DNA from 3 places in the Streptomyces sp. NPDC036764 genome. Region 3 is predicted to be linked to each of the others. Evidence: riboswitches for the same ligand, from Rfam matches in the RefSeq annotation. Region 3 holds a riboswitch; each other region holds the start of a gene.
What was found. Region 3 has a riboswitch for cyclic di-AMP ahead of ACZ69Q_RS42760 (M23 family metallopeptidase). Riboswitches for the same ligand answer to the same signal wherever they lie in the genome.

Region 1: linked by a shared signal. The riboswitch ahead of ACZ69Q_RS00560 (M23 family metallopeptidase) and the one ahead of ACZ69Q_RS42760 (M23 family metallopeptidase) in region 3 are both predicted to bind cyclic di-AMP.
Region 2: linked by a shared signal. The riboswitch ahead of ACZ69Q_RS33330 (transglycosylase family protein) and the one ahead of ACZ69Q_RS42760 (M23 family metallopeptidase) in region 3 are both predicted to bind cyclic di-AMP.

The regions. Positions count from the first base shown of each region.
Region 1 is NZ_JBVJPT010000001.1:133,074-140,011, reverse strand. Features, by position in the region: gene ACZ69Q_RS00570 (HPr family phosphocarrier protein) at 148-429, shown strand; gene ACZ69Q_RS00565 (GntR family transcriptional regulator) at 609-1,304, opposite strand; gene ACZ69Q_RS00560 (M23 family metallopeptidase) at 1,494-2,279, opposite strand; cyclic di-AMP (ydaO/yuaA leader) riboswitch at 2,292-2,456, opposite strand; gene ACZ69Q_RS00555 (M16 family metallopeptidase) at 2,669-4,057, opposite strand; gene ACZ69Q_RS00550 (M16 family metallopeptidase) at 4,054-5,430, opposite strand; gene ACZ69Q_RS00545 (DNA gyrase/topoisomerase IV subunit A) at 6,038-6,938, shown strand, end outside.
Region 2 is NZ_JBVJPT010000012.1:101,928-108,865, forward strand. Features, by position in the region: gene ACZ69Q_RS33310 (Ppx/GppA phosphatase family protein) at 1-281, opposite strand, end outside; gene ACZ69Q_RS33315 (DUF501 domain-containing protein) at 416-934, opposite strand; gene ACZ69Q_RS33320 (FtsB family cell division protein) at 960-1,436, opposite strand; gene eno (phosphopyruvate hydratase) at 1,537-2,823, opposite strand; gene ACZ69Q_RS33330 (transglycosylase family protein) at 3,145-3,834, opposite strand; cyclic di-AMP (ydaO/yuaA leader) riboswitch at 3,839-4,038, opposite strand; gene ACZ69Q_RS33335 (transglycosylase family protein) at 4,247-5,305, opposite strand; gene ACZ69Q_RS33340 (cytochrome P450 family protein) at 5,471-6,751, opposite strand.
Region 3 is NZ_JBVJPT010000021.1:20,351-27,288, forward strand. Features, by position in the region: gene trmB (tRNA (guanosine(46)-N7)-methyltransferase TrmB) at 1-152, shown strand, start outside; gene ACZ69Q_RS42755 (PrsW family intramembrane metalloprotease) at 274-1,626, shown strand; gene ACZ69Q_RS42760 (M23 family metallopeptidase) at 1,750-2,772, opposite strand; cyclic di-AMP (ydaO/yuaA leader) riboswitch at 2,784-2,941, opposite strand; gene ACZ69Q_RS42765 (PP2C family protein-serine/threonine phosphatase) at 3,156-3,968, opposite strand; tRNA gene ACZ69Q_RS42770 (tRNA-Met) at 4,090-4,163, opposite strand; gene ACZ69Q_RS42775 (dihydrofolate reductase family protein) at 4,415-5,548, opposite strand; gene ACZ69Q_RS42780 (MarR family winged helix-turn-helix transcriptional regulator) at 5,615-6,130, shown strand; gene ACZ69Q_RS42785 (GTP cyclohydrolase II) at 6,241-6,885, shown strand.

The sequences.
Region 1 (6,938 bases), on a different contig from region 3:
CGCGAGGCAGTCTGTTCGGGACGTCACATGGGGTCGAGGCCGCGACCCCACGGTCACTTCGGAGGGGGACAGCCGTCCCGTTCCGGCATGCTTCACGTGTGTGGGAAACTGGTCTAGACAACCCTGAACACCGAAGGGCAGCATCACATGGCTGAGCGCCGCGTCAACGTCGGCTGGGCCGAGGGCCTCCACGCCCGCCCCGCCTCCATCTTCGTCCGAGCCGCCACGGCCACAGGCGTCCCGGTGACGATCGCCAAGGCTGACGGCAACCCCGTCAACGCGGCCTCCATGCTGGCCGTCCTGGGTCTGGGCGCCCAGGGCGGCGAGGAGATCGTCCTCGCCTCCGACGCCGAGGGCGCGGACGCCGCCCTCGACCGTCTGGCGAAGCTGGTCTCCGAGGGACTCGAGGAGCTGCCCGAGACGGTCTGATCGACCTGATTGGGTATCCGTAGCGAACGGTGAAGCCGCGCCCGCCTTTCCGGCGGACGCGGCTTCACTGTTTTCCGGCAGCCGTTCTGGGAATTCACGGGATGGCGGTGGCACATCCGAAAAAGGGCAGCAGAAATTCCCTGCCGCCGAATATCTCCTCTTTGTATACGGCGCCGGTGTTAATGCCGCAGGCTCGGCATGTTTACGGGATGTTGCGAATTCCTCACACGATCCGGGCGCTCGCCGCCGGTGCCGAACCGCAGGCGGTGCGCGGAGAGGGAGCGCTCGGTGTGCAGCGCCGTGATCGCGCGGGCGCGTTCGCCGTCGCCGCGCGCCACCGCGTCCACGATCGCGCCGTGCTCGGTCCAGGACTCCACGGGGTCGGCGGGCGCGTCCACGGCATACATCCAGGCGATCTTGTGACGGAGCTGGGCCAGTATCGAGGTCAGGGCGGGGCTGCCGGTGGACTGGGCGAGCGTCTCGTGGAACCAGCCGCCCAGGGAGCGCAGGTCGTCGCTGTTCCCCCGCTTGGCCCGCTCCTGCCCCAGCCTGACCAGGCCGCGCAGGACCTTCAGATGGGCCTCGGTGCGCCGCTGGGCGGCCCGGGAGGCACCGAGGGGCTCCAGCAGGCTGCGCATCTCCAGCAGGTCGGTGGCCTCCTGCTCGGTCGGTTCGGCGACGCACGCGCCCGCGTGGCGCCGGGTCACGACGAAGCCCTCCGCCTCCAGGGTGCGCAGAGCCTCTCGCACCGGGACGCGGGAGACACCGTAGCGGCGGGCGAGCAGTTCCTCGGTGAGCCGGCTGCCGCGCTCGTAGACACCGGCGACGATGTCGTCCCGGATCGCCGTGCACACCGAATGCGCCGGAATACGCATGACCGACCTCCGCCTTAATCCCCGTGAAACGTCGACGAATGACGTGTTCCCGAGGACTCTATTGCAACCGGCCGGAATTTCCGACGGCGAGCCGGAATCCATGGATATTTTTTGGTCAGCGCATCCGCCGGGAAACATCGAAAGCCCCGGCTCGGGGAGCCGGGGCTTCGAGGACGCGTGGTGGCGGCGTCAGACGTTCACGCCGTGCCCGCGCAGATAGGCGACGGGGTCGATGTCGGAGCCGTACTCCGCCGTCGTGCGGGCCTCGAAGTGCAGGTGCGGCCCGGTGACGTTGCCGGTGGCGCCGGACAGGCCTATCTGCTGGCCGGGGGTGACGGCCTGGCCCACCGAGACGCCGATGGACGACAGGTGGCCGTACTGGGTGTACGTGCCGTCGTTCATCCTGATCACGATGTTGTTGCCGTACGACCCGCCCCAGCCGGCCTCCACGACGGTGCCGGAGCCGACCGCGTGGACGGAGGTGCCGCTGGCCGCGTGGAAGTCGACGCCGGTGTGGCTGCCGGAGGACCAGACGGCGCCGCCGGTCTTGTAGCCGGTGGAGACGTACGAGCCGGCGATCGGGGCGACGTACGACAGCAGGCGCTTGCGCTCGGCCTCGCGGGCGGCGCGCTCCTTGGCCTCGCGCTCCTGGACGGCCTTCGCGGCCGCCTTCATGCGCGCGGCCTCCTCGGCGGCCTTCTTCGCGGCGGCGGCCTCCTTGGACGCCCTCTCCTGGGCGATGGCCTGGGCGTCGATCTGGTCCGCGATCGAGTTCTCGACGGTGATGACGGGGATGAGGCCGGTCTGCTCCGCGGCGGGTTCGGCGGCGAGCGCGGGGGCGGCCAGGGCGCCGACGACGCCGGTGGCGGTGAGCGCGGCGACTCCGGCCGCGCGGGCGGTGGTGCGCTCGAACCGGCCGGGCCGACGGTGCTTCCCGGTGGGGCGGTTCTTCCCCGTGGCGCAGGTGAACGCCATGAAGTGGCTGGTCCTTTCCTTCCCTCTCGCCTACCGGGTTAGCTGACGGGTTCGGAGCAGGAAGGTCTCCTACGGGCCCCCTCGCGGCTCGCGCGGGCGCCCGATTCACCCCAGGGACTTCGATGGGTCCCCGGCTCCCCTGGCTCGCGCCGTACGGGGACTCGGCGATGGCTGTCCGGTGCCGCGGACGCGGCGCACTGCCTGACGGACAGCCCGCAAGACGCTAAACGGGGCATCTTTCAATCCCCAAACGGATCGCGGCTTTTGTAGCGCATCCCACAGGCCAGACAGGCAACCTCTGCCTCAATTCGGGCATAAGGGGGCCCTGGTGACTCATAGGTCACCAGGGCCCTACGCGCGCGTGGCGCCGGACGGCGCGAGCTCGTCCTCTACTCGGCTGCCACGACGGTGACTTCACCGATGCCGAGGGCCTCGACCGGCTCCCGGATCTCGGCCGCGTCGCCGACGAGGATCGTCACCAGACGGTCCACCGGGAAGGCGCTCACGGCCGCCGCGGTGGCCTCGACCGTGCCGGTCGCGGCAAGCTGCTGGTAGAGCGTCGCCTGGTAGTCGTCGGGCAGGTGCTGCTCGACCTGGTCGGCCAGCGTGTTCGCCACGGACGCGGCGGTCTCGTACTTCAGCGGCGCCACCCCGACGAGGTTCTGCACCGCGAAGTCCCGCTCGGCGTCGGTGAGCCCGCCGTCGGCGACGCCGCGCAGGACCTTCCAGAGGTCGTCGAGGGCCGGACCGGTGTTCGGGGTGTCGACGGAGCCGCTGATGGCGAGCATCGCCGCGCCGGTGCCGTCCGGGGCGGAGCGCAGGACCTGGCCGAACGCCCGCACGCCGTAGGTGTAGCCCTTCTCCTCGCGCAGGACCTTGTCCAGGCGGGAGGTGAGGGTGCCGCCGAGGCAGTAGGTGCCGAGCACCTGCGCGGGCCACACGCGGTCGTGCCGGTCGGGGCCGATACGGCCGATCAGGAGCTGCGTCTGGACGGCGCCGGGACGGTCGACGATGACGACCCGTCCGGTGTCGTCCGCGGTGACCGGCGCAACGGGGCGCGGCTCACCGGGGGAGCCGGTCCAAGCGCCCAGGGTGTCGCCGAGCAGGGCGTCGAGGTCGACGCCGGTGAGGTCGCCGACGACCACGACGGTGGAGGTGGCGGGGCGTACGTGCCGCTCGTAGAAGGCGCGTACGGACGCCGAGTCGATGCCGGCGACGGTGTCCTCGGTGCCCTGGCGCGGGCGGGACATGCGCGCGGTCGCCGGGAACAGCTCCTTGGAGAGCTCCTTGGCGGCCCGGCGCGAGGGGTTCGCCAGCTCGTGCGGGATCTCGTCGAGCCGGTTGCGCACCAGGCGCTCGACCTCGGAGTCCTCGAACGCGGGCGCCCTGAGGGCGTCGGCGAGCAGGCCGAGCGCCTTGGGCAGCCGGGAGACGGGAACCTCCAGGCTGACCCGGACGCCGGGGTGGTCGGCGTAGGCGTCGAGCGTGGCGCCGCAGCGCTCCAGCTCGGCGGCGAACTCCTCCGCGGTGTGCTTGTCCGTGCCCTCGGACAGGGCGCGCGCCATGATCGTGGCGATGCCGTCGAGGCCCTTCGGCTCGGCGTCCAGGGGCGTGTCCAGAAGCACCTCGACGGCGACGACCTGCTGGCCGGGGCGGTGGCAGCGCAGGACGGTGAGGCCGTTGTCCAGCTTGCCGCGCTCGGGTGCCGGGAACGCCCAGGGCCGGGCCTGGCCCGCCTGGGGCTGCGGGTGGAACTCCATGCTGGCGAGCTCGGTCACTGCGCCGACTCCTCGTTCTCGTCGGTGACGGGGGCGGCCCCGTCGGTGGCGGCGGCTTCCTGTTCCTCGGCCTCGTCGCCGACCGGCTCGTACACGAGCACCGCGCGGTTGTCGGGGCGCAGACGGGCCTGGGCGACGGCCTTGACCTCCTCGGCGGTGATGTCGAGGACGCGCTGCACGGCGGTGAACGCGAGCTGCGGGTCGCCGAACAGGACGGCGTACCGGCACAGTTCGTCGGCGCGGCCCGCGACGGTGCCGAGCCGGTCCAGCCACTCGCGCTCGAGCTGGGCCTGCGCCCGCTCCATCTCCTCGGCGGTGGGACCCTCCTGCGCGAAGCGGGCGAGCTCCTCGTCGACGGCCGACTCGATGCCCGGCACCTCGACGTCGGCGGAGGTCTTCACGTCCAGCCAGCCCAGGGAGGGCGCGCCGGCCAGCCGCAGCAGGCCGAAGCTGGCCGCCACGGCGGTACGGTCGCGGCGTACGAGGCGGTTGTAGAGGCGGGAGGACTCGCCGCCGCCGAGGACGGTCAGCGCCAGGTCGGCGGCGTCGCACTCACGCGTGCCGTCGTTCGGGAGGCGGTAGGCGGCCATCATCGCGCGCGCTGGGACGTTCTCCTCGACGACCTCGCGGAGCTGCTCGCCGATGACGTCGGGCAGCGAGCCGTCGCGCGGGGCGGGCTTGCCGTCGTGGCCCGCGATCGTGCCGAAGTACTTCTCGACCCAGGCCAGCGTCTGCTCCGGGTCGATGTCGCCGACGACGGACAGGACGGCGTTGTTGGGCGCGTAGTAGGTGCGGAAGAACGCGCGGGCGTCCTCCAGGCTGGCCGCGTCCAGGTCGGCCATCGAGCCGATCGGCGTGTGGTGGTACGGGTGTCCGTCGGGGTACGACAGCGCGGTCAGCTTCTCGAAGGCCGTGCCGTACGGGACGTTGTCGTAGCGCTGGCGGCGCTCGTTCTTGACGACATCGCGCTGGTTTTCAAGGCTCACCTCGTCGAGCGCCGTCAGGAGGCTGCCCATGCGGTCGGCCTCCAGCCACAGCGCGAGCTCGAGCTGGTGGGCGGGCATGGTCTCGAAGTAGTTGGTGCGCTCGAAGCTGGTGGTGCCGTTCAGCGAGCCACCGGCGCCCTGGACGAGCTCGAAGTGCCCCGTGCCCTTGACGCTGTTCGAGCCCTGGAACATCAGGTGCTCGAAGAGGTGGGCGAGTCCGGTACGGCCCTTGACCTCGTGGCGGGAGCCGACGTCGTACCAGAGGCAGACCGCGGCGACCGGCGTGAGGTGGTCCTCGGAGAGCACCACGCGCAGGCCGTTGGCCAGGCGGTGCTCCGTCGCGGTGAGGCCGCCGGATTGTGCCTCCGGTGTGGCCGTGTGACCCATGGGCAAGGTGTCCTTCCGGTCGCGTGAACTGCAGCGTGCCGAGCAGTTCGGCTTGAGTTCCTGCCACTGTATGCAGCGTCCGACGGGTCGGCGAAGTTCCCGGTCAGAACCGCTTGGGTGGAGCGTGGGGCGCGCGGCCGGGTGCTCGGCACGTGGGTGTGCCGTGTGTGTCGGATGTGCCGTGTGTGTCAGGGGCGCGGGCCGTGCTCGCGGAATGCGGCCATCGGCCCGGGCGGCGCCGCCTCGCGCTCCGCGGGCTTGCGCGGCCGGTTGTCGATCACTCCGGCGAGTGAACGGTTGTGGGGCGTGAGCTTGCCGCCGAGGTCAAAGTGCCTGTGCGGGCGTGGCTGGACCCGGCTCGGCTCGGCCGAGGACGGTCCCTGTCATCCGGCAGGCACCCGCCCTCCCCTCCCCCGGCAAGCGGTCCCTCGTCCAGGCCCGTTGGTGCTCGAGAGCCCCGTGGGTCGCCGGTGGGGCCCGGTGTCGGCGACACTTCTCACGCGCCGGGCGGGAGCCCAACATCGGGTCCTGGTCGGTGGTTGTCAGTGCCGCGGTCCACAATGGTCCGCGTCAGATCCGTACACGCTTCAGCAAGGAGCCGGCAGCGATGGCCCGCCGTAGCACGAAGACCCCGCCGCCCGACGACTCGTACGAGGAGAAGATCCTCGACATCGACGTCGTCGACGAGATGCAGGGCTCCTTCCTCGAGTACGCGTACTCGGTCATCTACTCCCGCGCCCTGCCCGACGCCCGCGACGGGCTCAAGCCCGTGCATCGCCGCATCGTCTACCAGATGAACGAGATGGGCCTGCGCCCCGACCGCGGCTATGTGAAGTGCGCCCGCGTCATCGGCGAGGTCATGGGTAAGTTGCACCCGCACGGTGACGCGTCGATCTACGACGCCCTGGTGCGCATGGCACAGCCCTTCTCGATGCGCGTCCCGCTGGTGGACGGCCACGGCAACTTCGGCTCGCTGGGCAACGACGACCCGCCGGCCGCCATGCGGTACACCGAGTGCCGCCAGGCCCAGGCCACGAGCCTGATGACCGAGTCGATCGAAGAGGACACGGTCGACTTCACCCCGAACTACGACGGCCAGGAGCGGGAGCCGGTCGCGCTGCCCGCCGCCTTCCCGAACCTCCTGGTCAACGGCGCGTCCGGCATCGCCGTCGGCATGGCCACGAACATGCCGCCGCACAACCTCGGCGAGGTCATCTCGGCCGCCCGCCACCTGATCCGCCACCCGAACGCGGATCTGGAAACCCTGATGAAGCACGTCCCGGGCCCCGACCTGCCCACCGGCGGGCGGATCGTCGGCCTCGCCGGCATCCGGGACGCCTACGAGACGGGCCGCGGCACCTTCAAGATCCGCGCCACGGTCGAGATCGAGACGGTGACCGCCCGCCGCAAGGGCCTCGTCGTCACCGAGCTGCCCTTCACGGTCGGCCCGGAGAAGGTCATCGCCAAGATCAAGGACCTGGTCGGTTCGAAGAAGATCCAGGGCATCG
Region 2 (6,938 bases), on a different contig from region 3:
AACACGTCCCGGTTCTCGGCGTCCCGCGAGGCGGACGTGGCGACGAAGCGCAGCCGCTCGGCGCCGTGCTCCTTGATGATCGCCGCGTAGTCACGGCACGCGGCGAAGGTACGCTCCAGCGCCTCGGGCGCCAGCCGCCCCGTGCGGTCGACCCCCTGGCCGAGGCGCACGATGGTCATACGGCGGTCCAGATCGACGAGTTCGCCGGTGGCGGGGTCGACATCGGCGACGAGGAGCCGGATCGAGTTCGTACCGCAGTCGATGGCGGCGACGCGGGTCATGGGGTGCCCTTCTGATGTACGGGACCGGTCATGTTCTTTCAGCCCGTCCGGCGTTTGAGGACGAGGCCGTTCAGGCCGATGCGGGGGTCCGGGGGCGCAGCCCCCGGGGAAGGGTAGGGGCGGCGGGGGCGAGATCACTCGGCCGCGACCACACACGGTCCCTTCATCCACCACTCGGGCAGCATCGCAATCGCCTCGTCCCCCAGGGGATTGACCCCCGGCCCGGCCGCCAGCGAGTGCGCGACCAGCACATGCAGACACTTCACCCGGTCCGGCATGCCACCCGCGCTCGGAAACCCGGTCAGCTCCTCGATCTCGTCGCGCCGCCGGATGTAGTCCTCGTGTGCGGAGCGATACGCCGCGGCCAGCTCCGGATCACTCTCCAGCCGCGCCGACATCTCCTTCATCACCCCGTTCGCCTCCAGCGTGCCGATCGCCGACGAGGCCTTCGGGCACGTCAGGTAGTACAGCGTCGGGAACGGCGTACCGTCGGGCAGCCGAGGGGCCGTCTCGACGACGTCCGGCTGCCCGCACGGGCACCGGTGCGCGATCGCGCGCAGCCCGCGCGGGGGCCGCCCGAGCTGCTGCTTGAAGGCCTCGACGTCCGCGTCGGTGGGCTCGGTGCGCGGGGTGGGCGGCGGGGGCGTTTCCATGCCTGTCTTTCTATCGGTTCGGTTCTCACTGGGCGGCGGCGTCGGCCTTGTCGACCCCGTCCCAGATGTTCGCGTACCAGGGGCGGTCGGCCGCGCTCTGGTCGGTCCGCGACTTCTTCGCCGCGTCCGGGTCGACCACGATGTAGCCGGTCTCCCCGGGCATCACATAGTGCAGCCGCTGCCGGATCTGCTGCTCGGCGTACGCGTCGTCCTGCCAGCGTGCCTTGATGTCACGCAGGTCCTCGACGCGCTGGGCGGCCTCCTCCTTCTCCCGTTGGAGGTCGGCGATCTCGGCACGCTGGGAGACGTACTGCCTTATGGGGTAGGCCAGCGCCACGACGAGGGAGCAGACCACCAGCGCGAGCAGCGCGGCGCGGCTGGTGAGCCGGGAGCGCCGGGCCTGCCGCTTGGTCTGGGAGCGGTAGACGCGGGCCGCAGTCTGCTCGCCGAGCAACCGGATCCTGGTCGCGGTGGAGAAACGGTCCCGGTCCTTGACGGCCATCGGCTCTCGCCTCCCCTTTCACGTGCGTACGTCCCCGCACACGGTACGGGACCGAGTACGGGGACGTACGTACGACTGGCTAAGCCTTACCCAGGTGGGGTCAGCCCTTGAAGCGCGGGAAGGCGCTGCGGCCGGCGTACACCGCGGCGTCGTCGAGGATCTCCTCGATGCGCAGGAGCTGGTTGTACTTGGCGACGCGCTCGGAGCGGGCCGGGGCGCCGGTCTTGATCTGGCCGCAGTTGGTGGCGACGGCCAGGTCGGCGATGGTGACGTCCTCGGTCTCGCCGGAGCGGTGGGACATCATGCACTTGAAGCCGCTGCGCTGGGCGAGCTCGACGGCGTCCAGGGTCTCGGTGAGCGAGCCGATCTGGTTCACCTTGACGAGCAGGGCGTTGGCGGCGCCGTCGTCGATGCCGCGGGCCAGGCGCTCCGGGTTGGTGACGAAGAGGTCGTCACCGACGATCTGGACCTTGTCGCCGAGCTTTTCGGTGAGGACCTTCCAGCCGGCCCAGTCGTCCTCGAACAGCGGGTCCTCGATGGAGACGAGCGGGTAGGCCGCCACGAGCTCCTCGTAGTACTCCGTCATCTCGGCGGCGGAGCGCTCCTTGCCCTCGAAGAGGTACTTGCCGTCCTTGTAGAACTCGGAGGCGGCGACGTCGAGCGCGAGGGCGATCTGCTCGCCGGGGGCGTAGCCGGCTTCCTTGATCGCTTCGAGGATGAGGTCGAGGGCCTCGCGGTTGGAGCCGAGGTTCGGGGCGAAGCCGCCCTCGTCGCCGAGCCCGGTGGACAGGCTGCGGCTCTTCAGGACCTTCTTGAGGGTGTGGTAGACCTCGGTGCCCCAGCGCAGCGCCTCGGAGAAGGACTCCGCGCCGATCGGGGCGATCATGAACTCCTGGATGTCCACGTTGGAGTCGGCGTGCGAGCCGCCGTTCAGGATGTTCATCATCGGAACGGGCAGCAGGTGCGCGTTCGGGCCGCCCAGGTAGCGGAAGAGCGGGAGGTCGCTGGCCTCGGAGGCGGCGTGGGCGACGGCGAGGGAGACGCCGAGGATGGCGTTGGCGCCGAGGGAGCCCTTGTTGTCGGTGGCGTCCAGGTCGAACATGGCCTGGTCGATCAGGCGCTGCTCGGTGGCGTCGTAGCCGACGAGCTCCGGGCCGATCTGCTCGATGACGGCGAGGACGGCCTTCTCGACACCCTTGCCCTGGTAGCGGTTCGGGTCACCGTCGCGGAGCTCGATGGCCTCGAAGGCGCCCGTGGAGGCGCCGGACGGAACGGCGGCACGACCCGTGCTGCCGTCGTCGAGGCCGACCTCGACCTCGACCGTGGGGTTACCTCGGGAGTCCAGGATTTCCCGGGCTACGACGACGTCGATGGACGGCACGAGCATCTCCTTCATGGGATGTGACGCGGGTACGCAGTCCGCGGTGGGTACTGCGAGACGAGCCTAACCGGCTCCGGGCATCAGACCAGCGGTCGACCGCCCCGTGGACAGAACCGAGAGTAAATTGTTTCCGAACGGAACAAAAATGTCCGCCCACAACCGCACACAACAAAGAGCCCCGCCCCGGTGCGTACGGGGGAAAACGCACCGAGGCGGGGAGTTCGTGGGGACGGGGGCGACCCTCACGACGCCTTCACTATGAGGTCCACGGATGTGAAGGCGCTGTGGTTCAACCGTGGGCCGCGTATTCGCCGCGGCCGCGCCCTCTTACTTCAGGTGGAGCTGCTGACCGGGGTAGATCAGGTCGGCGTCCTCGACGATGTCCTTGTTCAGCTTGAAGAGCTTCTCCCAGCCGCCCTTGACGTTCTTCTTCTCGGCGATCGAGCTGAGGGTGTCGCCCTTGACGACCTTGTACTCGCCGTCGCCCTTCTTGACCTTCTTGCCGGTCGGGGTGGTGACGGTCTTGGTGCTCTTCTTCGCCGCCGGGCGGTCGGCGGAGCGGGAGGCCGACTGCTGCTCGGAGGAGCGGGTGGTGGACTCGGTGCTCTGCGAGGAGCCGCCGGCGGGAGCGCCGGTGTAGGCGGCGCTCGACAGGCCGGTGCCGCAGTTCGGCCAGGCACCCTTGCCCTGGCCAGCGAGGACCTTCTCGCCTATCGCGATCTGCTGGGCCTTGGTGGCCTGGTCGGCGGTGGCGGCGTACTGGGTGCCGCCGTACGCGGCCCAGGTGGAGGCGGAGAACTGCAGACCGCCGTAGTAGCCGTTGCCGGTGTTGATCGACCAGTTGCCGCCGGCCTCGCACTGGGCGACGGCGTCCCACTCGGAGGCGGTGGCGGCCGAGGCGCTGCCGGCCGCCATCAGCGGGGCGGCGACGGCGGCGGCACCGGTGACGCCGACGACGGCGATGGCGCGAGCGGCCTTGGACGGACGACGGTGCTTGCCCTTGCTGGAAAACAGCATGGTTGGATCCCCTCACCGACGCCTACGAGGTGAGCTGTCGGGTTCGGGCCGGTTGAGTTGCCCGGCCGCGCACGTTCGCCTCTCGGCTCCCGCTGCGCGGCTTCACCCCGAGCCGGTTCCGGCCGTGCGGCCCCGAAGGACCTCAACTGCCGGACCCGGCGCAAACCTTGGGTCCCCCGCTCCTGCCTACGGCGCTTGACGCGACGACTGTTCCCGTACGACCGCCGGCAGGATTCGGCGTGACGGCTGTCGGGGCTCGCACTGGTGGCGAGCGGTCATGACCGTAGACACGCGATTCGCGGAATTACAAAGACGATCAGGGCTTCTGAGATCTATCTCTCACTCCATCTAAAACGGACATTCACCGCGAAACATGACGCGAACTGCCGCTGTTTTTCGCCCTGTTCGACCGCTATTTGACGGGGACGTCCAGGGTCTGACCGGGAGAGATGTGGTTCGCGTCAACACCGATGGCCTTCCGGTTCGCCTGGTACAGCGCGCGCCATCCGCCGTCGAGGTCAAGGGAGTCGGCGATGGAGGCGAGAGTGTCGCCCTCGCGGACCTTGTACGAGGCATGGCGTCCGGTGGACTTGGTGGCCGCCTCGACGGTGTCGCTCTCGTCGGCGCTGGGGCCGCGGTGCCGACCGGTGCCGGTCGTCGCTTCCTCGACCGCACCCTCGGCCGCGCCGTCGACCGAGCCGGTGTCGACCAGGCTCCAGGAGCCCGCATCTTGCGACCAGTTGTCCTGATTGTCCGCCTCGGGCGTCTCGACGGGCGAGCTCTCCGGCGATCGCGAGTCCGTCGCTTCGGGCGACGCATCGGACTTGGAGGACTTGTCGGGCGTAGAGGACGAAGACGGCGAGGAAGAGGACTTCTCGGGCGATTCGGACGAAGTCTCGGGAGTGCCGCTCGCCGAATTCGAGGGATCGCCGGACGGCGTCGACGTGTCGGAGGAATCGCCGGAGCCGGAGGAGCCGGACTCCTCTGATGAATCGGCCGAATTCGATGAGTTGGACGAATCGAGCAATCCGGATGATCCGGATACTTCGGAGGGTGAGTCGTCCTCCACTCCGGTGTCGAGGTCGACCGATCCGGACTTCTTGGTGAGCCCGTTGAGTACGGCGCACGTGCCCCAGGGGCTGGTCCCCCGGTCCGCGAGGATGTCCTGGGCCACGGCTATCTGCTGCGAGCGGCTGGCCAGGTCGGGGCTGGAGGCGTAGTCCAGGCCGCCGTACTTCTCCCAGTCGTCCTGGGTCAACTGGAGTCCGCCGTAGTGCCCGTTGCCGCTGTCGGCGCTCCACGAGCCGCCGCTCTCGCACTCGGCCACCTTGTCCCACACGGTGCCGTCGGCGGCGCTCGCGCCGGTGGCGCCGAGGAGCGGGATGGCGATCGCTGACCCGGTGACTCCGGCCGCGACGAGGAGAGCCGGAGCCTGACGGGGGCGACGGTGACGACCGTTCCCGGAGAGCATGCGGGGACCTTTCGCGAGGCAGCACTGAACACGGCGCGTAAACCTGGACGCCTTGTTGATCCGTGAACGTATAGGCAGACGATCACTTGTCACAAGTTAATGCCGCGTAGATCACGTGAAGATCACAGTCATGAGTGCGTGTCACGTTTGCGGAGGTGGACGTACTCACCCAACCGGGGTGAACTCCACCGGAAGCGTACGCAGTCCGCGCATGATGAGCCCGCCCCGCCACCTCAACTCCCCCGGATCCACGGCGAGTCGGAGATCCGGGAGGCGGGTGAGGAGCGTGGCGAGGGCGGTCTGGCCCTCCAGACGGGCGAGCGGGGCGCCGAGGCAGTAGTGGATGCCGTGGCCGTAACCGAGGTGCTGGTTGTCGCGGCGGCCGAGGTCGAGGACGTCGGGGTCGGCGAACCGCTCCGGGTCGCGGTCGGCGGCGGCCAGGACGACCAGGACGGGGTCGCCGGCCGCGATGTCCTGCCCGCCGATGGTGAGCGGCTCGGTGGCGAAGCGCCAGGTGGCGAGCTCGACCGGGCCGTCGTAGCGCAGGAGTTCCTCTACGCCGGTCTCCAGCAGGGCGGTGTCGTGGGCGGCCAGGGAGGTCTGGAGGCGGGCCCGCTGCTCGGGGTGGGTGAGCAGGGCGAAGGTGCCGTTGCCGATGAGGTTGACGGTCGTCTCGAAGCCGGCGAACAGCAGGATGAAGGCCATGGCCGCGGCCTCGTTCTCGGTGAGGTGCTCACCGTGGTCGGAGGCACGGATGAGACCGGAGATGAGGTCCTCGCCGGGGTCGGGGGTGGCCGGAAGTGCCTCACGCTTGCGGTGGATCAGCTCGGCCAGATACCCGCGCATCTTCTTGACCGACCGCGCGACCCCGCCCCTGGGGCCGCCCTGGTGGCGGATCATCATGCCCGCCCAGTCCCGGAAGTCGTCCTGGTCCTCGCGCGGGACGCCGAGCAGGTCGCAGATCGCGTAGATGGGGAGAGGGAAGGCGAACTCGTGGATGAGGTCGGCGCTCCCCTCCGCCGCGAACCGGTCGATGAGCTGATCGGTGAGCTCCTGCACCCGTGGCGCGAACTCGGCGACCCTGCGGGGCGTGAAGGCCTTGGAGACGAGCCGGCGGAGCCTGGTGTGGTCCGGCGGGTCGATGTTGAGCAGATGCGTCATCAGCTCGGCCTTGCGCTCCCCCGGGATACCGGTCTTGCCCTTGGCGTGCGCGGGCTCGTCGTGGTGGGCCGGATTCTTGGAGAGCCGGGTGTCGGCGAGCGTCTGCTTGGCGTCGGCGTACCGGGTGACCAGCCAGGCCTCCACCCCGCTGGGGAGCCGGGTCCGGTGAACGGGGGCGTGTTCCCGGAGCCAGGCGTAGGCGGGGTAGGGGTCCGTCGCGAACTCCCAGGTGAAGAGTTCGGGGGCCTCGGTGAGGGGGGTCGGGGGGTGGGGCTGGTTGGTCACTCCTTGACGGTATCCGGAGAGGGTCAGGGGGTGCGGCCGGGTGGTGGGGAGGGCGGACTCTGCACGCAGGCCCTCGGCATGCAGGCCCTCGGCGCGCAGGCCCTCGGCACGCAGGCCCTCGGCACGCAGGCCCTCGGCACGCAGGCCCTCGGCATGCAGGCCCTCGGCGCGCAGGCCCTCGGCGCGC
Region 3 (6,938 bases):
TGCTCACCGCGCATCCCGCCTTCGAGAACACCGTTGCCGACGGCGGTTTCGCGCCCCGTCCCGAGTTCCGGCCGCTGACCCGTTTCGAGGGCCAGGGACTGGACAAGGGTCATGTGGTGAACGACCTGCTCTTCCGCCGCGTACAGCGGTAGGAGCAGCGGGGAGAACAGCACCCACGAGAACATCGACAGCAGCACCGACAACAACCCCACCGGCGCCCGAGCCCCCTCGCGCTGCTGCGGGCGGCGCCTCTGCCTCGTTAGGGTCAATGCCGTGGCCACCAGTCCCCCGTACCCGACGCACCCCACCGGTCCCACCGGCGGCGCACTGCGGCACGCGCACTGGTGGCACAGGCGATGGGTGCGCTACGGCGCGCTCAGCACCCTGCTCACGCTCTCCGGGCTGGTCATCCTCGCGCTGGTGCGCGAGCAGACCGGCACCGAAGGGTTCCTGGTCGGCCTCGGGCTCGCCGTCCTGCCCGTGCCGCTGCTGGTGGCCTCCTTCCGCTGGCTGGACCGGGTCGAGCCGGGGCCCTGGCGCAATCTGCTGTTCTCCTTCGCCTGGGGTGCCTGCGCGGCCGCGCTGATAGCGATCGTCGCCAACAGCTTCGCGACCAAATGGATAGCGACCGCGACGGCCGATCCGTCGCACGCGGACACCCTGGGCGCGACCGTCATAGCGCCCGTCGTGGAGGAGATGGCGAAGTCCGCGGCCGTGCTGCTGCTCTTCCTCTTCCGCCGCCGGGACTTCACCGGCATCGTCGACGGCGTGGTGATAGCCGGGGTCACCGCCACCGGCTTCGCCTTCACCGAGAACATCCTCTACCTCGGTACCGCCTTCGGTACCGACCAGCTCACCGGCGACCGCGGCATCGCCTCCGTCACGGCGGCGACCTTCTTCGTCCGCGTGATCATGTCGCCCTTCGCGCACCCGCTCTTCACCGTCCTGACCGGCATCGGCTTCGGCATCGCCGCGCTGTCGGGTGAGCGCCAGCATGTGCGCCGCGTCCTGCTCCCGCTCCTCGGCCTGCTGCTCGCGATGGGCATGCACGCCCTGTGGAACGGCTCCTCGACCTTCGGCGAGTACGGCTTCTTCGCCGTGTACGCGACCCTCATGGTGCCCGCGTTCGGGCTGCTGACCTGGCTGGTGATCTGGACCCGCCAGCGCGAGCTGCGGACCGTGCGCGAGGAACTGCCCGCCTATGTCGTCGCCGGGTGGCTGGCGCCGGGCGAGCCGTTCGCGCTGGGCTCGATGCGGGACCGACGGGTCGCCCGGCAGTACGCGCGCCACCACGGCGGGCGGTCGGCGGCGCGGGCCGTGGCGCAGTACGAGGCCTACGCGACCTCGCTCGCGTTCCTACGGCACCGGGGGCGCCGCGGGCGGGCCGGCGCGGACTTCGTCGTACGGGAACAGGAGTTGCTGCACGAGCTGTGGCACCGCCGGGAGTTCGCCCGCCCGGCCCTGGAGCACGCGGCCGCCGCACAGGCCTGGTGGGGATACGAGCACAGGTACGGGCAGACGTACGCGGCGCCGGCGCCGGTCTACTGGCAGTCCTACGGCCAGGTCGACGCTCCCGTGTACGGCCCGGCGGCGCCGTACCCCGCGTACAACCCGTACCGGATGTGACCGGGCCGGGATTCAGGGGGCGCCAACAGGCTCTGCGGGCATGCCGAAACCGGCGGTCCTGACGTCGGGGGGTCGCCGTCAGGACCGCCGGGGATCAGAATTGAACGACCGGCGGGGGGTGCCTCAGGGGGTGAGGCCCTTGCCCTGGAGCCACGCCATCGGGTCGATGCCGTTGGCGGCGCCGTCGGGGTGCACCTCGAGGTGCAGGTGGGCGCCGGTGACGTTGCCCGTGGCACCGACGCGGCCGATGACGTCGCCCGTGTTGACCTTCTGGCCCACGCTGACGCTGATCGAGGACTGGTGCGCGAACCAGAGCTCGGTGCCGTCGTCGAGGGTGATCTCGGTCTTGTAGCCGTACGAGCCGTCCCAGCCGGCGAAGGTGACCGTGCCGGAGTGGATCGCCTTGATCAGCGTCCCGGTGGGGGCGGCGAAGTCGAGGCCCGTGTGGTAGCCGGAGGACCAGTAGGCGCCGGCCTGACCGAACGTCGAGGTGATGGTGTACGAGGAGGTCGGCAGCGTGTACTGCTTGGCCAGCTCGGCGAGGCGCTCGGCCTCGGCCTTCTTGCGGGCCTCTTCCTCGGCGGCGGCCTTCGCGGCGGCGGCCTTGGCCTTGGCTTCCTCCTCCGCCTTGGCGGCCGCTTCGGCGGCCTCCTTCTCGGCGGCGGCGACGGCAGCGGCGGCGGCCTTGCTGTCGATCTGGTCCTGCTGGAGCTCGGCCTGGGCGATGATCCGGCTGCGCAGCGCCTCGCCGGCGTCGGAGCCCTGCGCGGTCTGCTCGGTGGTCTCGCCCATCGTGCTGAACGCGGTGGCCGTGTCCTCGGCGGGCTCGGAGGAGTCGTCGGAGATCAGCGGCAGGTCGGGCATGGTGATGGCGACCGGCGGCTTGCCGCTGTTCGCGCTGGCCATGCCGCCCGCGCCGACGGCGGCTATGACGCCGACGCCGAGAACCGTGGAGCTGCGGGCGAGTCCCCCGCCGCGCTGCTTGGAGACGCGATGCCTGCCGCGAACGGGACGAATGGACTCCGCGGTGGGGTTCCACTCCTCGAACGGGCCCTCGTCGGTGCGGTAGCTGTCGTAGCCGAAGGTGTCGGTGGTGCGCTGGCTCGGCACGAACGGGGCTTGCGGAGCAGGCCGGTTTGACGCCACGTGGGCGTACTCCTTTCCTTCCTTCTCGCCTACCGGGTTAGCTGACGGGTTCGGAGCAGGAAGGTCTCCTACGCGCGTATACCAACCGTGCTTCCACGGCGGAATCCGTGCGATTCACCCCAGGGTGGTGGTTCCCCGGCTCCCTTGCGGGACTCGGCGCGTGCGCACGGAGCCGACTCTTGTGACGGCTGGGACGACCGCGCTGCGTTATCGAACGTTAATAGACGCGGGGTATGGATTCCAAGCTGTTCCTCTTGATCATTAACGATTTTCGCCTGGACTTACGGGTCATGAGTGGCCTAATTCGGGCGAGTTGGCCCAGGCTCAGAGGCCTCACAGGTATTGACGGTATGTCAGTTGTTATGCGGAGGGCGGTCGACCGATCACCGCCGGTGACGGCGGTCGAGGGATCGCGGCGGCGTGGCGCGGGCGCCCCGGCGTAGGGCCATGAGGGCCATGTCGTCCGCCATCCCTCCACCGGAGTGCCGTCGCACCTCCACCGAAAGCACACCGAGCAACGCACCCGGTTCGCGCAGTGCGTTGGCGCGCCCCGCGAGGCCCGTCTCGGGGTCGTAGAACCGTCCGCCGTCGTCCCGCGCCTCGGACAGCCCGTCGGTGTACAGCAGCAGCGTGGCCCCGCACGGGAAGGCGGCCTCCTCGGCCCGGTCGGGCCAGGTGCCGAGCTCGCTCATGCCCAGCGGCAGGGCGGGTTCGGTGGCGGGCAGCGGGCGTACGGTGCCGTCGGCGTACAGCAGCAGGGGCGAGAGATGCCCGCGGTTGACGAGGCGCACGGTCGCGTCGCCGTGCGGCAGTTCGGCGAGTACCACCGTGGTGAACCCTTCGCGGATCCCGCCCCCTTCGCGCCTGGCCCGCTCGCGCGCCAGCGCCCGCTCAAGTCGCTGCGCGACCGCCTCCAGCGTGGCCTCCTGTTCCGCGGCCTCCCGGAAGGCGCCGATCACGACCGCGCTCACCCCGACCGCGCCCATGCCCTTGCCGCGCACGACACGGAGCATGAACCGGACGAGGATGGCCGCGACGCCTGTGAGCACCGTGCCGCGCTGCGAGTGGAGCGGGGCGGCGACCAGGGGCGCGGCGGTGAGGAACGGGGCGCCGGTGTAGTCGAGGGGTGTGGCGTGGTCGTACACGGCTCCGGCCGCGATCAGCAGGGCGGGGAGCGACCGGACGAACCGGCGCATGAGATCCGCCCTTCCTCCACCTCACCAGGGTCACCGAAGCGGTGGTGGGGGCGAGCGCTGAGGGCCGACCGGGAAAACACTCAGGGCCGGAACTGAATCAGTTCCGGCCCTGAGTCTTCAGTAGCGGGGACAGGATTTGAACCTGCGACCTCTGGGTTATGAGCCCAGCGAGCTACCGAGCTGCTCCACCCCGCGTCGTTGAATCCATAGTACGCCATCCGCGGGACCCAAAGCACACGACTTTCCCGGGAGCCGTTTCTGACCAGGACTTTTCGGGCGGTTGTGCGGGCCAGGTCACATCGGACAGCGGGTCGCACAGGGCGGCGGGAGGGCGGTTCAAAGGGCTTGGCGGAGGCGATTCAGAGAGTGACGGAGGCGGTTCAAGGGCTTGGCGGAGGCGATTCAGAGAGTGACGGAGGCGGTTCAAAGGGCTTGGCGGAGGCGGTTCAGGGCGCCAGGTGGGCGTTGGGCGCCTTGGCCCGCTCCTCGTACTCCGGCAGGACCAGGACGGCCACGCCCTGCGCCGCCAGCATCCCGCTCCCGTCGGCCCCCGTCACGAACGTGTCCGGCTCCCGCCACGCCGTCACCACCCGGCGGACGCCCGCTTGAAGGATCAGCCGTGCGCAGGGCACGGGCCGGGACGAGCGGTGCGTGCAGGGCTCCAGGCTGCTGTACACGGTGGCGGACGCGAGCCTCGGGTCCCCGGCCGCGATCTTCGCCAGGGCCGCCTCCTCCGCGTGCACCACGGGATCGCCGCCTTCGCGGGAGTACCCGCGCGCCAGCTCGGTGCCGTCGGCCGCGACGACCACCGCGCCGACGCTGAAGGCCGTCGCCGACGGCGGACACTGCGCCGCAAGCTCGCAGGCCAGCGCCAGCCAGTGCCGGTCCGCGGCCGAGGGGACGGCGCCGGCGCCGGGTGCCGTCGGCGCGTAGCGCATCAGCACGACGTCCTCGATGCGCCGCGACTCCAGCAGCCGCAGCCGGCCGCCCTGATAGCCGCCCGGCCCGAACAGCCGCGGCGCCTCGGGATCACCCACGAACAGCGGCGCCAGCACGAGCTGCAACTCGTCCGCCAGCCCCTGGAGCATGAGCTGGGTGTGGATGGTGCCGCCGCCCTCGACCATCAGCCGCTGCACGCCGCGCACCTCGCGCAGATGCGCCAGCAGGGCCCGCCAGTCCAGCTCCGGCCCCAGCGCGACGACGTCCGCCGCGACCGGCGCCTGCCGCAGTTGCTCCGCGCCCTTGTCCGTCGTGTAGACGATCTTCTCGCCGCCGGTGTGCCAGAAGTTCGCCGCCGGGTCCAGCTCGCCGGACGCGCTGACCGTGACCTTGAGCGGATACTCCGGCCTGCCCGCCGCCGTCCGCGCGGCCCGCCGCTCGGCCGAGTTCACCAGCAGCCGCGGGTTGTCCGCCCGGATCGTGCCGGCGCCGATCAGAATGGCGTCCACGGACGCGCGGACCTCGTCGACCCGGTCGAAGTCGGCCGGGCTGGACAGGAGCAGCCGTTCGGGGGTGGTGTCGTCGAGGTAGCCGTCCAGGGAGACGGCGGCGGACAGCAGGACGTAGGGGTACGACGGCATCGGCGCGCTCTCCGGCTCGACAGACTCGATCTTGGTTCAAGTTTGAAACAAACCTACACTGGTCCCATGACGACTCGCTGGCTCACCCCCGAGGAGCAACGCGCCTGGCGCGCGTACATCGGCGCCGCCCATCTGGTGGAGGACGCACTGGACCGGCAGCTCCAGCAGGAGGCCGGCATGCCTCACATGTACTACTCCATCCTGTCCAGCCTGTCCGAGTCCCCGGAACGGCGGCTTCGGATGACCGATCTCGCGGAACGGCTGAAGATCACCCGCAGTCGGCTGACCTACGCCGTCACGCGACTGGAGAAGGACGGCCTGGTGCGGCGCGAGGACTGCCGCTGGGACAAACGCAGCAGCATCGCGGCGCTCACCGACGAGGGCATGACGGTCCTTGAGGGCGCGGCGCCGGGCCATGTCGAGACCGTGCGCTCGGTGCTCTTCGACCGGCTGAGCCCGGAGCAGGTCCGGCAGCTAGAGGAGATCTTCACGCAGGTCACCGAGGGCTTCCAGGGCGACGCGGCGAAGGTCACCGGGGACGACGTGCCCTGGCGGCGACGCTCGGCCAAGTCCTGTTCGTGACCTGGACGACAATTCTGTTGATTCAAATTTAAAGCACGGGTAGGGTCCTGGGTCGAGGACCTGCTTCAAATCTGAAGCAGACACCCACGTACGGAACCCGGAGAACCCGCATGCCCGACTTCACCGCCGCCGCCACCCAGCGCGCCCGCGTCCGGGTCCCGCTGCGCTTCCAGGACGGCTACCGCGTCGACGCCGAGCTGGTCACCTTCCACGGCCTGGCCGACGGCCTGGAGCACGTGGCCGTCGTCCTCGGCGACCCGGCCCCCGGCACCACCCCGCTGGTCCGCCTGCACTCCGAGTGCCTGACCGGCGACGTCTTCGGCTCGGCGCGCTGTGACTGCGGCCCCCAACTGCGCGAGGCCGTCGAGCGCATCGCCGAGCGCGGCGGCGTGCTGCTGTACCTGCGCCAGGAGGGCCGCGGCATCGGGCTCTACAACAAGCTCGACGCGTACGCCCTCCAGGACGAGGGCCTGGACACCTACGCCGCGAACGCCGCCCTCGGCCTCCCGGAGGACGCCCGCGACTACACGGCCGCCGCCCAGATGCTCACCGCCCTCGGCGTCGGCGAGCTGGACCTGCTCTCCAACAACCCCGACAAAGCGGAGCAGTTGCGCGCCCTCGGCATCGAGGTGAAGGACCGCGTCCCCACCGGCGTCTTCGCCACCGCGGACAACGTCCGCTACCTGCGCGCGAAGGTCCTCCAGACCCAGCACACCCTGCCGCTGGGCGACCTGGCGAAGCTCAGCGCGGGCTGAGCGCGCACGGCATGACGAAGGGCGGGCACCCGGCACCGGGCGCCCGCCCCACT